3 regions of the Ralstonia flaminis genome follow, and region 2 is predicted to be linked to each of the others. Evidence: predicted binding sites of a transcription regulator. Region 2 holds the regulator's gene; each other region holds the start of a gene.
The links. The regulator LexA, encoded in region 2, represses DNA repair genes until DNA is damaged. The targets are predictions, from matches to a motif close to ACTGTATNNNNATACAGT.

Region 1 (5,510 bases), on a different contig from region 2:
GGCGCGGCCTGTGCGGCCGATCCGGTGCACGTGCACTTCGGGATCGGGCGTGACGTCAACGTTGATCACCGCTTCGAGCTGCGCGATGTCGAGCCCGCGCGCGGCGACGTCGGTTGCGACGAGCACTGAGCAACTGCGGTTCGCGAACTGGATCAGCACCTGATCGCGCTCGCGCTGCTCCAGTTCGCCATGCAGCGCAAGTGCGTGGATGCCCTGCGCACGCAGCACGTCGAGCAGGTCGCGGCATTGCTGCTTCGTGTTGCAGAACGCGAGCGTGCTGACCGGCCGATAGTGCTTGAGCAACCGCCCGACCGCATGCAGCCGCTCGTTATCGGTCACCTCATAGAAGCGCTGGCGGATCTTGCTGTCGTCGTGGCGCTCTTCGAGTTTCACCTCTTTCGGATTGCGCAGGATCTGCCGACACAGTTTGGCAATCCCGTCCGGGTAAGTGGCCGAGAACAGCAGCGTCTGCCGGTCGGTCGGGCACTGGCGTACGACCGTTGCGATATCGTCGAAGAAGCCCATGTCGAGCATCCGGTCCGCTTCGTCGAGCACGAGCGTCTTCAGCGCGCCGAGCACGAGGTTGCCGCGTTCGAGATGGTCCATGATGCGCCCCGGCGTGCCGACGACGATATGCGCGCCGTGCTCGAGGCTCTCCGCTTGCGGGCGCATCGGCGTGCCGCCGCAGAGCGTCAGCACCTTCACGTTCTCTTCGGCGCGCGCGAGGCGGCGGATTTCCTGCGTGACCTGATCGGCGAGTTCGCGCGTCGGGCAGAGCACCATCGCTTGCACATCAAAGCGGCGTGCGTCGAGCCGCGCGAGCAGCGGGAGTGAGAACGCCGCGGTCTTGCCGCTACCGGTCTTCGCCTGCGCGATCAGGTCGTGGCCAGCAAGCGTGATTGGCAGGCTCGCTGCCTGGATCGGCGTCATGTCGTTGTAACCGAGCTGCGCGAGGTTCGCGAGCACGGCGGGGGAGAGCACAAGGGTGCTGAAGGGCGTGGCGGTCGGTTCGGTGGTCATATCGTTGCGTCGGGTCAATTGAGCGGCCGGCCTTCGATTTGCTCGTAGACGACCGTGCCGTCGTCGGCTTCGAAACGCTCGACGTAATTTCGTGCGCCACAGAGCGTGCAGCGGAACAGCGGTCCCTGGCCTTCGTCCTTGATGACGACGTCGGACAGTTCCCACTGCGTGCCGCAGCTCTGGTTTTTGCAAGTGAACACGGTTTTCTCCGGGTGAGTTCGGTTGCGCACCGTTGGTGGCGAGGAAGGGCGGGGCGGCGACAAGGACGTTTAGAAACAGGCTAGCGCAGAGCAGAAGTTGTGATACTGTATATCCATACAGTATTCGCAGCTTGCCTTGCGCCTCCCATGTTTGCGTCGTCCCCGTCTCTTTTTCCCGCCGAAGGTGTGGCGGAACGCCTCACCGCCACTGGGCCGGCGGTGTACGGGTCGCGCCAGTCTGCGCAAAGAGCCCGGATAGTACCAGCGCCCGAGACGCTACATCCGGCGCTGTGGCGTGCAGGCAGTCTGGCACGGGCCAACGGGCGCGTCCTGGCCACCGGTTATGACGCGCTGAACACCGAGTTGCCCAGTGGCGGCTGGCCGCTTGGCGGGCTGACTGAACTGCTGTGCCCCCAACCCGGCATTGGCGAATGTCGCCTGCTGCGCCCGGCTCTGTCCACGCTATGCACGGGAGCAGGGCCGAATGGTGGACGGATTGCTCTGGTTGGCCCCCCACATCTGCCCAACGCAGTACGGCTGGTCGGCTGGGACTTCTCTCCTGAACAGATCGTCTGGGTGCGCGCCGACAAGCCCGCAGACCTGCTGTGGGCGGCCGAGCAGGTCGTGCGCAGCCAGGCATTCGGTGGCGTGCTGATCTGGCTGAACCAGGCGCGCCCTGGAGCACTGCGCCGGCTGCAGGTGCTGGCACAGGCAGGCGAGAGCGCCATCTGGGTGTTCCGGCCGACCCAGGCGCTGCGGGAGTCATCGCCTGCGGTGCTGCGCCTTGGGTTGGTGCCGGCGGGTGGCGATGCGTTGTCCATCCTCTTTCACAAGCGGCGCGGGCCGCTGCGGGACACGCCGTTGCTGCTGCCGTTGGCGGATCCGCTGCAGGCGGGACGCGCTTCCGTTCGTTCGTTGCCAATACAACCTGCCGAGCCATTCACCATGGACCCGGCCACCGCGTCGCTGTTGGCTGCGCTGTCGTCTTCTTCTGCGTTCGATGCATTGTCGGATGCTTCTGATCATGCCGTTCTGGATCGCGGTGCATCTGCCCCGGCTGCCGCTGGACGCGCTTCGACCCCGGTGGTCTGATCCGGCCGCACTGCCCCTGCCGGTGTTAGTGCTGGAGCAGGAGCGCGTGGTGTCGGCCAACCGTCTGGCGGTGCGAGAAGGCGTGCACGTAGGCCTGCGCCGGGCGGGCGCGCAGGCGCTGGTGCCGCACGCCGTACAGCTTGAGCGCGACTTAGCGGCCGAGGCGCGGCTGATGCAATCGCTGGCGCTGGCGCTGCTGGCATTCACACCGCACGTGACACTGGATGTGGCTGACGAGGCGACCGTGCTGCTGGAGGTGGAGGCAAGCCTGCGCCTGTTCGGTGGGCATCGCGCGCTGTGTCGGGCTGTGAAGTATTGTGCGTACCGGCTGGGTGCCGTGCCGGTGCTCGGCGCCGGACCGACGGCACGCGGTGCCGCATGGCTGGCGAGCACGCGATCGTTGCGCGGGCATCGCACAGCAACTTCAGGCGGCCTGCACGGTGGCGTACGGCGGGCGGTGCGACTGGAGCGCATGTCGACCCTGCTGGATGCATTGTCGATCGATGCCGTGGTTCGCCTGACACGCCCGGACTGGCTTGAGGGCCTCGGTTGCCGCAGGCTGGCCGATTTGCGAGCGCTGCCACGTGCGGGCCTGCGCCGCCGCTGTGGGCCGCTGCTGGTCGATACGCTTGATGCGGCCTATGGCGATGGGCACGAGAGCTTCACATGGTTTGCTGCACCGCTGCGCTTTGATGTGCCGTTGGAGTTGCCCGGTCGCATCGACAGCGCCGAAGGTGTGCTGGCCGCATCTGAGCAACTGCTGCTGCAACTGGTCGGCTGGCTGTCGGCGCATCAACTGGGTGCCAAGACCTACCGGCTCACGCTGGAGCACGAGCGACGGCGCGGCCGGGGCAGTGACGATGCCGTGTCCTCCACGCCGGTGGAGATCGCACTGGCGCAGCCGGTCCGCACGCTGGCGCATCTGTCACGCGTGCTGCACGAGCGCGTGCACCGGCTCACGCTGATCGCTCCGGTGGTCGAGCTACGTTTGACGGTGACAGACGCAACACCGCTGGCTCCGCCCACCGAATCCTTGTTCCCCGAGCCCGGTGGCCGTGCAGAAGATGCAGCTCGCCTGATCGACACGCTCATCGCCCGGCTAGGTGCGGGCAACGTGCGCCACCCACAGCCGTGCGCTGATCACCGCCCCGAGCGCGCCAACCACTGGGTGGAGGTGAACGCCGCCACCACCGCGCACAGCCGCGCCGCTGTGCGTCTAGCGCTGGCGCAATGGCACGCGCAGCAGCCCGAGCGGCCGCTGTGGCTGTTGGAGAAGCCCATCCCGCTGCTGACGCGCCAGCACTATCCGTATTACCGTGGACCATTGCGGCTGGTGTCCTTGCCCGAGCGCATTGAATCCGGCTGGTGGGACGATGCTCTCATCAAGCGCGACTACTTCATCGCAGAAGGCGAGGAAGCCGTGCGCTACTGGGTCTACCGCGAGCGTGTTTCTGCATCGGCCAGCGAGGAAGACGCCCGCTGGTATCTGCACGGCCTGTTCGGCTAAGCGTGTCATGGCGACAACCGCATCACTTCCTATCGGCCTGCCTGACTATGCCGAGTTGCATTGCATCAGCAACTTCACGTTCCTGACCGGCGCGTCGCATCCCAAAGAACTGGTGGAGCGCGCCAAGCAATACGGCTATCAGGCCTTGGCGTTGACCGACGAATGCTCCGTGGCCGGCACCGCGCGTGCGCTCGTGGCGGCTAAGGAGCAGGACTTCAAACTCATCATCGGCAGCCGCTTTACCGTGCGCAATGCACAGGGCGAGCCATGGCTGCGCTTGGTGCTGCTGGCGCAGAACATCGAAGGCTACGGCAACCTGAGCGAGGTCATCACACACGCGCGACTGGCGGCGCCCAAAGGGGAATACCGCCTGCAGGCCGATGACTTGGCTGCGCCCAGGGGCGAGCTGGCCCATCTGCGTGGTGTGCCTGACTGCCTGGCGATTCTGTTGCCTGACTATGACGCCGACCCGCAACACTTGCTGATGCAGGCGTTGTGGTGTCAGCGTGTGTTTGGCGATCGGTTATCGATTGCGCTGGAGTTGCCACTGCGTCATGCGGATGACCGCCATCGCGGCACGGTGGCTGCGGTCTCCGAGCAGATCGATGTACCCATGGTTGCCACCGGCGGCGTGCAGATGCACACGCGGCAGCGCAAGCCATTACACGATGTGCTGACAGCCATTCGTTTATCCAAGCCGATTGCCGAGTGCGGGCTGGAGTTGGCACCCAGCGCTGAGCAGGCCATGCGTACGCGTATGCAGCTTGCGTTTCTCTACCAGGGCGAGCGTGGTGCCCGCGCCTTGCAGCGCACTGTCGAGTTGGCCGGCTTGTGTCAGTTCTCGCTCGATGAAATCGAATATGAATACCCGAGCGAGGTTGTGCCAGAGGGCATGACACCCGCCGAGTACCTGCTCGCCGAGGTCCACGCCGGTGCCAAGCGGCGCTACCCACATGGCGTGCCCGAGAAGGTGCTCAAGCAGATCAGCATGGAGCTCGACCTGATTGCCGATCTGGGCTACGAACCGTTCTTCCTGACCGTCTACGACGTGGTGAAGTTTGCCCGCACGAAAGACATTCTCTGTCAGGGGCGCGGCTCGGCGGCCAATTCGGCGGTGTGCTACTGCCTGGGGATCACCGAAGTGGACCCGGACAGCGGCAATGCGTTGTTCGCGCGTTTCCTTTCACGCGCCCGCAGCGAGCCACCCGACATCGACGTCGATTTTGAACACCAACGCCGCGAAGAGGTCATCCAGTACATCTACGAGAAATACGGCGTGACACGCACCGCGCTGGCTGCCGCGCTCATTACGTACCGCACGCGCAGTGCCTTGCGCGACGTTGGCCGCGCGCTCGGCATCGATCTCGGCATCATCGAGCAGGTAGCCAAGGGGCAGGCGTGGTGGGATAGCCGCAAGGAGTTTGCCGAGCGTGCGGGTCAGCAGGGGCTAGACCCGGCATCTCCGCTGGTGCAGCGCTGGGCTGAGCTGGTGAGCGAGCTGCGCGGTTTTCCGCGTCACCTGTCGCAGCATGTGGGCGGGTTCGTGATCGCGCAGCACAAACTCTCGCGCCTGGTGCCGATCGAGAACGCGGCCATGGAGAACCGCCGCGTCATCCAGTGGGACAAGGACGATCTCGAATCGCTGCGCTTGCTGAAGGTGGACGTGCTGGCGCTGGGCATGCTGACCGCCA
Region 2 (5,510 bases):
AACGCAGCACAAACACGCCTTGCTGGCTGGCGCGCTCCAGTGCAGTCTCGAGATTTGTGTGGATGGAGCCCGCGCCAGTCGCCGCGATTACCAGCCCCTTCACGCCAGCCGCCACAAGCGCATCGACCAGTCGCGCATCCGGTTGCGCGTAGCTTGCCAGCACCTCCACCCATGGCCATTGGCCCGCCTGCGGCATGGGCAGCATGTCGGCCGAGGCCGGGCGCTGGGTCGCACGCGAGAACTGCACCTGCGTGTCGAGGACAAAGCCCACCGGACCATTATCCGGCGAGACAAACGCCTCCACCGCGTAGGTGTGTCCTTTCTGCACATCACGTGCCGCGTGCACGCGCTGATTGAGCGCCACCAATACACCGCGCCCGCGCGAGGCCGGACTGGCAGCCAGTCGCACAGCATTCAGCAGGTTCAGCGGGCCATCCGCCGACAGCGAGGTCGACGGCCGCATCGCTGCAGTCACAACGATGGGCGCGTCTGTCTGCTGCGTCAGGTGCAACAGCATGGCCGTCTCTTCGAGCGTGTCCGTGCCGTGCGTGATGACCACACCATCCACGCGCTCGACGTCGATCCAGTGGCGGATGCGCGCGACCAGTTTCTCCCACACATCAAAGGTCAGGTCCTTGCTGTCAATCTGAGCGACCTGCTCGGCACGCACATTGGCAATGCGCTCCAGCCCAAGTTTGCTGGCCGCAAGCAATTGATCGATGGGTACGGCGCCGGCACGGTAGCGGGCAGCCGAGCCCGCATCATCGGCGGACCCGGCGATCGTGCCACCGGTAGCGAGGATGGCAATGGTAGGCAAGGACATCGTTGTGGACATGCGTGGTGAGCAAGGCGCGCATTGTATCCGCGCGTCCCGCCTTTGCCGACGCGGGATTGCCCTTGGGCAAGCGCCAAAGCAAAACGCCGGCACTCAGGCCGGCGTCTGCAACAGAAGAGCGGTGCTTACTTCTCGACGAAAGCGCGCTCGATCACATAGTCACCGGCCTCGCCCATGCGCGGCGAAATCTTGAAGCCACGCGCATCAAGCAGCTTGCAGGTGTCATCCAGCATGGCCGGGCTGCCACAAATCATGGCGCGATCGACGGCCGGGTCCAGCGGCGGCAGCCCGATGTCGGCAGACAGCTTGCCGTTGTCCACGAGATCGGTCAGGCGGCCCATGTTGCGGAACGGCTCGCGCGTGACGGTCGGGTAGTAAATCAACTTCTCACGCACTTGGTCACCGAAGAATTCGTTGTTCGGCAACTCGCTGGTGATGAAGTCGGCATAGGCCAATTCGCTCACCTGGCGCACGCCGTGCAGCAGCACGACTTTTTCGAAGCGCTCGTAGGTGTCCGGGTCTTGGATGATGCTCATGAACGGCGCCAGGCCAGTGCCGGTACCGAATAGGTACAGATTCTTGCCGGGCAGCAGATCATCCAACACGAGCGTGCCGACCGGCTTCTTGCTCACCAGCAGCTTGTCGCCGACTTTCAGGTGCTGCAGGCGCGAGGTGAGCGGACCGTTCTGGACCTTGATGCTGAAGAATTCCAGATGCTCTTCGTAGTTCGGGCTGGCAATGCTGTAAGCACGCATCAGCGGCTTGCCCTCGACTTCCAGACCAATCATGACGAAGTGGCCGTTATGGAAGCGCAGCGCCTGATCGCGCGTGGTCTTGAAGCTGAACAGGGAGTCGTTCCAGTGATGGACGCTCAGAACGGTCTCTTGGTTGAATGCGGACATGGTGACGTTTGGCCAGCCCAACGAGGCTTTGTGGCAGTGCAAAATACGGTCAAGGCCTTGATTTTATGCGATTCCCCTTCGCAGCGCCTGCATGGATTGCGCATAAGCTTCTAACCAGCCGCACAGGTTTTGACCTGGGTCAGAGGCTGCGGCGCAACCGCGCAACACGTCACAACGAAATCACTTGCGCTTCCCGCATCACTGTATAAAATCACAGCACCTGTTCAGATATACAGTGCACCAATGGCCACCCTCACCGCTCGCCAGCAGCAGATCTACGACCTGATCCGCCAGACGATCCAGCGCACAGGCTTTCCGCCCACCCGCGCCGAGATTGCCGCGGAGTTTGGCTTCTCGTCGCCCAACGCTGCTGAAGAGCACCTTCGGGCGCTGGCGCGCAAGGGCGTGATCGAGCTGACGCCCGGCGCCTCCCGCGGCATCCGGCTGCGCGCGACGGGCACGGATGCGAGTCAGCACCAGTTTTCGCTGCCATCGATGGGGTTGATGCAATTGACGTTGCCGCTGGTGGGCCGTGTGGCTGCTGGTAGTCCAATCCTGGCCGCTGAGCATATTGATCGGCAATACCAGGTCGATCCGTCACTGTTCTCCGCCCAACCGGACTTCCTGCTGAAAGTGCGTGGCATGAGCATGCGCGATGCCGGCATTCTCGATGGCGACCTGCTAGCCGTGCAGCGCGCGACCGAGGCCACCAACGGCAAGATTGTCGTGGCACGCCTGGGGGACGACGTTACGGTCAAGCGCTTCCAGCGCAAGGGCCGTCATGTGGAGCTGATCGCCGAGAACCCTGAGTTCGAGCCAATCCACGTCGACCTGGATCGCGACGAATTTCACCTGGAGGGCTTGGCTGTCGGCCTGATCCGGCCAGCCGCCCCGTAAGTCTCAGGCGCGCACGCGCCGTTTTCCCCTTGTTGTTTTGCCTTACCCGGAGGTGAGCCGTTGGCTCGCCGGGGCGGCGTCTTGCCGCCCGCTTTTTCACCCGAACTCACGAGGTCTGCCATGCGACTCGGATCGATGTCTTCCCGCCGCCCGGTGCATCCGGTGCCCTTCCGCCAAACCCAGGGAGTACGCATCTATCAAGGGGAGCAGCGCCGCACGATGGTCGGCAGCATGGCCGCGATCTGCCGCATGCTGGACGCAATTCCGGCGGCGGCCCTCCCAGCGGGTGCCGAGCGTTGTTGACACCAATGCGTCACGGCGCGACTCGGATCAGGGCATACCCCAATGCTGCCGCCGCAACTGATTTCATACACTGGCCGGGCCCTGAGGACAGGGCTTTCTTCAACTGATTTTCGGCCCGCCATTTGTGCGGGCTGTTTTTTCAGTCCGCATGTTGCTGCAGCGCCACATCCGAGGATGTTCCGCCGGCAAAACGGACGTTTACCCGGATTTTGTTTGGCGTACGTGACAGTAGTATTGCTAATGCCCTCAGGGGCAATTGAGATCGCTGAATTCGAAGCCCGCTAATTGCGGGCTTTTTTTTGCGTCGCAACTTGCTGGCTCGGCTAGACGCTACCGGCCTTCTCGACAACAAGGATGCGCGCGGCACCGCGTGGGTGGGCCACATGCTCACACCCCATGCCGGCGAAAAAAATATCGCCCGGCTCCAATACAGCAACCAACTCCGCACCACCCTCTCGATAGTGCATGTCGACGGTACCGTCGAGCACCACGAAGACCTCCTCGCCATCGTTCACGTGCCAGCGATAGGGCTGATCGGTCCAATGCAGGCGCGTGGTGATGCCGCCCATATTGGCAATGTCGAGCGCACCCCAGGCACGCTCGGCGGTAAACGACTTGGCGCGGATGATCTTCATGGCGATCGTGCGACGTTTATTGCATCGACGGCAGGTTGCCGATGCGCACTAGCATCTCGGTGAACATCTGCATATCCAGGTCGAGATCCGGCACCTCCTTGTACTCGTTGGCGTTGTGCGCGGTGTACTTCTTGCCGGGCATGGCCGGGCCAAAGTTGATGGCGTTCGGCATCAGCTTGGCCGTGGTGCTGCCGGCGGTCGGCACCGGCTTGGCGTCCAGGCCGGTCGTGTCGCCGTAGATGTTGAGCAGCGTCGACAGCCAGGCCCCCTTCGGATCACGTGCCATCCAGTTGCCCTGGTCGTGGTTGATCTCCAGGGCGACATGGTTGGCGTTGGCCCATGCATTGATCTTGCCGGCGATCTCGCCGCGCAGCGCCTCGGGCGTCTTGCCGCGCGGCATGCGCACGTTGGCGGTCACCTCCACGCGGCCGTTCTTGTCGCCGATCACGGTGGGCGAGATGGTGAGCGGGCCCATGAAGTCGTCTTTGTAGGCGAGGCCCATAGTGCTGCCGAGGTAGTCGGTGCCGTAGAGGTCGGTCAGGTAACGCACGGCGTGTGCGTAGGCGTTGTCAGCCAGACCCAGATCCGCTGCGCGCAGGAACAGCGCCAGGCGCGGCAGCGGGTTGACGCCCTCTTCCGGACGCGAGCCGTGTGCTGAGGTACCGGTGACCTTCACGACGATGCTGTCCGCATTGCGCGTGATGTCGATCGAGAACTTGCCTTGCGCCGCCAAGCTGCTCACAAAGGCATCGCGCTTGGCTTCGAGCGCGGCGGCGGCCACACCCAGATCGCCACCCTTGAGCGTGGCCGTGGCCGTCTGGGGGATGGAGCTGGCCGATGCCGCTCCGGTCATCGAAACAATCGCCGTATGCGCGGCATCCCCAGCCTGGGCGGGGAAGAACACCTTCAGTGCACCCGTGCCCTTCTCGGCCACGACAGCCGGGTACTTGCTATCGAGCACGATGTTGTACGCAGGCAGCTGCGTGTGCTCACGGTAGTACTTCATGCCGTCACCGCCGGTTTCCTCGGTGGTTTCGATCATCAGGCGGATGGTGCGCGCAAGCGGCACACCGCTGTCCTTGACCGTCTTCATGGCGTACAGCGCAGCGGCAATCGAGCCCTTGTCGTCAATGGTGCCGCGGCCGTACAGCAGGCTGCCCACGCGCGTGACCTTGAACGGATCGAGTTTGGTGCCGTCGGGCAGCACCCACTCTTCCGCCTTCGCGGGCACGACGTCGGCATGCGTCAGGATGCCGAACTCGTCCGAGCCGGTGCCGGGCAGCGTGACTTCAAATACGCGGTTGTCGACGTTGCGGTATTTCAGGCCGAAGTCGCGGGCCATGCCCTCGACCAGCTTGCCGAACGCCACGATGGCGGGGTTCTCGTGCTGCGGAATCTTGTCGTCGCGCACCGTGGGCAGCGCGACCATCTTCTCGATCGAGCCGATCACGGCCTGCTGGTTGTGCAGGCGGTTGTACACGCCGAGCAGACGGCCAATGTTGACGAGATCATCACCGGTTAGCGTAGCCTTCTTTTGATACGCAGCAACGCTACCCGCAACCTGCGGATCGGCCTTGGCAGCGGCAGCAAGGAAACTGTTGAGGTCAGCCGAGGCCTTGGATTGCTCGGCCACAACCAGCGCGTCGAGCTGAGATTTCTGGAGCGTGGCAGCAAAAGCGCCAGCACCAAACGCGAGCGACAAAGCGACCGTCAGCGAAGACAGGCCCAGATGGACAGTGCGTTGCATTGAAACGTTTCCGAAAAAGGCGAAGGCGCCATCATAGGGGCGATGCCCGGCGCGCGCATTGTGCAGCGCCGCAACCCTGGCTGCACGAACGTTGCGGCGATGCGGTTATGCTTGGATCTTTCCCAGGAGGCTCGCCGCATGGAACCGTGTCTGGACACCGCCCCCACCCTGCTCGATGTGCTGGAAGAATT
Region 3 (5,510 bases), on a different contig from region 2:
CCGCGACGGCCATGCGGCGCGTGCTCGGCGACATACGTGGCAGCACCACCGTATTCACCGCCCAGCGCCAGACCTTGCAGCATGCGCAGCGCGATCAGGATGATCGGTGCGGCCACGCCAATCGTGCCGTAAGAGGGCAACAGGCCGACGATAAACGTCGACGTACCCATGATCACGATGGTGACCAGGAACGTGTATTTGCGGCCGATCATGTCGCCCAGCCGGCCGAACACCAGCGCGCCAAACGGGCGCACCAGGAAGCCGGCGGCAAAGGCCAGCAGTGCAAAGATGAAACCCGCCGTTGGATCCAGGCCCGAGAAGAACTGCTTGGCGATGATTGCCGCCAGCGAGCCGTAGAGATAGAAGTCGTACCACTCGAACACCGTCCCGAGCGACGAAGCGAAGATGACTTTCTTCTCCTCCTTCGTCATGGGCGCAGGCTGGACACGCCCGGCGGGCGCGTTCGGTGCACTTTGCACGGTTGCCATGTTGTCTCCTGTTTTCGTAGGTCGTCCCGCTGGGCATGGACATGACAACGCAAAGCAATCGCCCGCGGAATTGTGAACGATTGTGGGAAGCGAAACTTACTGCGTTCTGACACGAACACCCCATCAACGGGGCAATTTCGTCGGGGTATACACGAGGATGTGCGCGTTGCGTTGCAGCGCAATTTGCTGCTTCAGCGCATCAAATGGAAGGCGGTGGAGAGGGCTCGGTGGCTTCGTGATGCGATGCCTCGTCATCCTGCGATGCAGCATCCGCAGCGCGGTTGGTGCGCCACGCATACAGCACGGTGATCAGCACATAGACGATGGGTGCGCCTTGCCCTGCCACCCAGTAAGCGAACGGCCAACCGAAGAAGCGCATCGACAGATCGCGCGCGAAAAACGCCACCACATAGGTGACGACAAACCACACCCCCAACAGCGCGGCGATCCAGCGCATGTTGGCGATCCAGCGTTGGCGTGCGGGCGTTCCGGGCGTGATGCTCATGCGGTGGTTTCCCCATCCGGTGCGCAGCGATGCAGCGTGATGCGAAAGCGCGCGCCCGCCACGCGTGGCGATGTCTGGTGGACGTTGTCGAGCACCTCGATGTCGCCGCCGTGCTGCTGCACGATCTCACGCACGATGGCCAGGCCCAGTCCGCTGCCCTCGGCCTGCGTGCCGAGAATGCGATAGAAGCGCTGCATCACGTGTTCACGTTCTGCCACGGGGATGCCGGGGCCGGTGTCGTCCACGTCGATGAACACGAACGGCTCGAACGGTGCGGTGGTCACGCGCACCGTGACATGACCGCCATCGGGCGTGTAGCGGATGGCGTTGTCGAGCAGGTTGTTGAGCATCTCGGCCAGCATCGTGGCGTTGCCGGACGTCATGACCGGTGGGCCAGGCTCTTCGAAGCCGAGGTCGATCCGCTTGGCCCACGCTTTCTGCAGCCAGTCAGCCACCACCTGCCGCGACAGCGCGCAGATATCGAGCGGCACCATGCCGTCGGTTGCGCCCATGTTCTCCATGCGCGCCAGCGAGAGCAATTGCTTGACAAGGTGCGCCGTCCGGTCCGAGCTGTCGGCGATGTGGGCTAGCGTGCGGCGCAGCTCGTCGGGCGACTGTTCACGCTGCGCGAGTTCCGCCTGCATGCGCAGGCCGGCCAGCGGCGTCTTCATCTGGTGTGCGGCATCGGCAATGAAACGCTTCTGCGTCTGCACCGATTGCTCCAGCCGCCCGAGCAGGTCGTTGAACGATGCCACCAGTGGCGTCAGCTCCTGCGGGGCGGCGCCTTCGTCAATGGGGCTGGTATCCCCCGGGTTGCGTGCGCGGATGCGCTCCTGGATCGCATTGAGCGGTGCCAGCCCGCGTGTGAGCCCGAACCACACCAGAATGACCGCCAGCGGCAGGATCACGAACTGCGGCAGGATCACGCCCTTGATGATTTCGTTGGCCAGTTGCGCACGCTTGTCGAGCGTTTCGGCCACTTGCACCAACGCGGGTTTGCCGCCGGTCATGCCGGGGCGCTGCACAAACGTATACGCCACACGGATCTCTGCGCCATGGATGTGGTCGTCGCGCAGCTGCACGAGACCACCGGCGTTGGCGTCTTCCTCAGGAGGCAGCGGCAGATCGCGATCGCCCGAGACGAACTCGCCGCTCTCGCCGAGCACCTGGTAATAGATGTTGTCGGTCTCGTCGGCGCGCAGGATCTCGCGCGCGGAGATCGGCAACTGCAGCGTCACGCGTCCGTTCACCTCACGCAACTGCTGGCTGAGTACGATGGCGCTCGATTCCAGCGCGCGGTCGTACGGCGCATTCGCAATCGACTTGGCCACGAGGTACGTCACCGCAATGCTCATCGGCCAGAGCAGCAACAGTGGCGCGAGCATCCAGTCGAGAATCTCGCCAAACAGCGATCGCGCGACGGGCCCGGTGGCGTCGTCTTCGAGATGGGGGAGGGTATCGGCGAGGTCGCGGTCGTCGGCCTGGGGTGCAGCGCTGGTACGCGGTGCGCGCGGTATCCGGTGGCGACGCCACGGCCAGGCCAGCCGATCAGCCATGGGCAGCAGCAGGGTTGGCGGGGGTGGCGGCGCGCTCCAGGCAATAGCCCAGTCCGCGTACGGTGGCAATGCGGATGCCATCCACCTCGATCTTCTTGCGCAAGCGGTGGACGTACACCTCGATGGCGTTGTTGCTGACTTCTTCGCCCCAGCCGCACAGGTGGTCGACCAACTGCTCCTTCGACACCAGCCGGCCCGCGCGCGCCAGCAGGATTTCCAGCAGCCCGATCTCACGCGCTGACAGGTCGATCATCTGGTCATGGATATAGGCGATGCGGCCAACCTGGTCGAACGCCAGGGGGCCGTGCCGGACGAGCGTGGCGCCGCCGCCGGTGCCGCGTCGTACCAGCGCACGCACGCGTGCCTCCAGCTCGGACAGGGCGAAGGGCTTGGCCATATAGTCGTCTGCGCCCAGGTCCAGGCCCTTGACGCGGTCTTCCACGCTATCTGCGGCGGTTAGGATCAGCACCGGCAGCATGGCCCCGCGCGAGCGCAGGCGTCTGAGCACCTCCAGCCCCGACAGGCGCGGCAGCCCCACGTCGAGGATCAGGAGGTCATAGGTCTGGGCCGTCTGTGTGGCAAGCGCCGCATCGGCGGCGGCCCCGTCTTCTGCCCGGTCGACGGCATAGCCGGCCTGGCGCAGCGAACGGGTCAGCCCGTCGGCCAGGGTGGCGTCGTCTTCGGCTATCAGGATGCGCATGCGTGTCTCCCCGCGATGCTGGGCAAGGGTCTGGCTCGCCCATCCCGCCCGCTACATTGTTTACACGCGTGTTGTTGCGCAATCGCTGCGCTGGAGACTTGTCAAAACCACTGGTTTTTTATACAGTACTCCGAATTCGCGGTGCTGTAGTCTTGGCGGCGCTAAAGTATCAAGATTGGTTCCAGCGTCAGGCCGTGCAGCTGATTGCTGTTGCGAACAAACGCAGGAATCATCGGCCCTTGCGGCCCATTTATACACCAAATCGCACGAAGGACGACCATGGAAGACGGCAAGAAGGCAGCCACGATGAGCGCAGAAAAGCAGAAGGCGCTGGCTGCCGCACTCGCGCAGATCGAAAAGCAGTTCGGCAAGGGCTCCATCATGAAGATGGGCGATGCCGAGGTAGAGCCGGTCCAGGTCGTGTCCACGGGCTCGCTGGGGCTGGACGTGGCGCTGGGCGTTGGTGGTCTGCCGCGCGGCCGCGTGATTGAGATCTACGGTCCGGAATCGTCCGGTAAGACCACGCTGACACTGCAGGTGGTTGCCGAGATGCAGAAGCTGGGCGGCACCTGCGCCTTTATCGACGCGGAACATGCGCTTGACGTCACTTACGCTGACAAGATCGGCGTGAGCGTGCCGGACCTGCTGATCTCCCAGCCGGACACGGGTGAACAGGCCCTGGAAATTGCCGACGCGCTGGTGCGTTCGGGCTCGGTCGACCTGATCGTGATCGACTCGGTGGCTGCCCTGGTGCCCAAGGCTGAAATCGAAGGCGAAATGGGCGATGCGCTGCCCGGCCTGCAAGCCCGTCTGATGAGTCAGGCGCTGCGCAAGCTCACCGGCACGATCAAGAAGACCAACTGCATGGTGATCTTCATCAACCAGATCCGCATGAAGATTGGTGTGATGTTCGGCTCGCCTGAAACCACCACGGGCGGTAACGCGCTTAAGTTCTATGCTTCGGTGCGTTTGGATATCCGCCGCATTGGCTCGATCAAGAAGGGCGACGACGTGGTCGGCAACGAAACCAAGGTCAAGGTCGTCAAGAACAAGGTGGCGCCGCCGTTCCGTGAAGCCATCTTCGACATCCTCTACGGCCAGGGCGTGTCGCGCGAGGGCGAGATCATCGACCTGGGCGTTGAGGCCAAGATTGTTGAGAAGTCCGGCGCCTGGTACAGCTACGGCGGCGAGCGCATCGGCCAGGGCCGTGACAACTGCCGCGAATACCTGCGCGAGAACCCCGACCTGGCCCGCGACATCGAGAACAAGGTCCGCGAAGCGCTGGGCGTGACCCCGATGAGCGCCGTCGTGGCGGCCGCAGTCGAGGTTGAGGAAGAGTAATTGGGTTGGCCGCCGGCGCAGATCGGCGGCTTTATCGAGCTTCATACGCCTGCCGTCCCCCAACGGCGGGCGTTTTTCTTTGGGGCGTGAAACCACATGCCGTTGCCGCGTCAACCGCTATCACTCAAGGCGCGCGCGCTGGGCTATTTGTCCCGGCGCGAGCATAGCCGTGCCGAACTGCGCCGCAAGCTGGCGCCGCACGCCGAATCTGCAGAGGAGGTGGACGCGCTGCTGGATTGGTTGGAGGGTGAGAACTGGCTGTCCAATGCGCGCTTCGCGGAAAGCGTGGTGCACCGACGCGCTGGCCGCTATGGCACAGCCCGGTTGATGCAGGAACTGAAAACGCATCAGCTCGGCGAAGAAACGCTGGGCGAGGTGAAGGCCCAACTGCAAGGTACCGAGGTGGCACGAGCCAAGGCACTCTGGGACAAGCGCTTCGGCCGCCCACCGGCCAATCTGGCCGAACGCGCCAAGCAAGTCCGCTACATGATGGCGCGCGGATTCTCCCGTTCGGTAGTCTCGCGCATCATCTCGGGCGCAGACGAATTGCTGGGCGAAGGTGACGAATCCGACTGAACGTCGGCGATCTCCCAACAATTTGCGCGGACAATCCGTTTGCGTGCCGATCCAAGGGGTTGCACCCTGATCGGTCGTTGCAACCCTTCCGGCACCGCATTGCAGCATACGACGCAGTACAGTCGTAACGACGTGTTAAAATCCATGGCTTTGATACCGTCTGCTACTTCGGTGGCGAGGCGGTTGTGTTCGTGTGTGGTGGCTGATGCGCTGCTACATACGTCCCGTAGGCGATGCGCGAGATCCGCGTGCGCCGCCTTCATCGGTCCTATCGGTCTGTCTGGTCCATGCCTCTGTCTGCTCCCGTCCCGCGCGTCATGCGCCACCGCCGTGCCATCACGGTG

Region 1: the regulator LexA is predicted to act here: its motif matches at 1,325-1,342, upstream of imuA (translesion DNA synthesis-associated protein ImuA).
Region 3: the regulator LexA is predicted to act here: its motif matches at 3,359-3,376, upstream of recA (recombinase RecA).

The regions. Positions count from the first base shown of each region.
Region 1 covers NZ_CATZLL010000013.1:84,958-90,467, forward strand. The annotation lists gene dbpA (ATP-dependent RNA helicase DbpA) at 1-1,020, opposite strand, end outside; gene R2N11_RS19180 (hypothetical protein) at 1,035-1,220, opposite strand; gene imuA (translesion DNA synthesis-associated protein ImuA) at 1,368-2,312, shown strand; gene R2N11_RS19190 (Y-family DNA polymerase) at 2,245-3,819, shown strand; gene R2N11_RS19195 (error-prone DNA polymerase) at 3,827-5,510, shown strand, end outside.
Region 2 covers NZ_CATZLL010000004.1:243,758-249,267, forward strand. The annotation lists gene R2N11_RS08025 (asparaginase) at 1-835, opposite strand, end outside; gene R2N11_RS08030 (ferredoxin--NADP reductase) at 961-1,737, opposite strand; gene lexA (transcriptional repressor LexA) at 1,981-2,634, shown strand; gene R2N11_RS08040 (hypothetical protein) at 2,755-2,937, shown strand; gene R2N11_RS08045 (cupin) at 3,261-3,572, opposite strand; gene R2N11_RS08050 (dipeptidase) at 3,589-5,319, opposite strand; gene R2N11_RS08055 (nuclear transport factor 2 family protein) at 5,458-5,510, shown strand, end outside.
Region 3 covers NZ_CATZLL010000018.1:20,453-25,962, forward strand. The annotation lists gene R2N11_RS22910 (MFS transporter) at 1-488, opposite strand, end outside; gene R2N11_RS22915 (DUF4212 domain-containing protein) at 688-993, opposite strand; gene R2N11_RS22920 (sensor histidine kinase) at 990-2,549, opposite strand; gene R2N11_RS22925 (response regulator) at 2,542-3,249, opposite strand; gene recA (recombinase RecA) at 3,529-4,590, shown strand; gene recX (recombination regulator RecX) at 4,687-5,166, shown strand; gene R2N11_RS22940 (DUF2889 domain-containing protein) at 5,454-5,510, shown strand, end outside.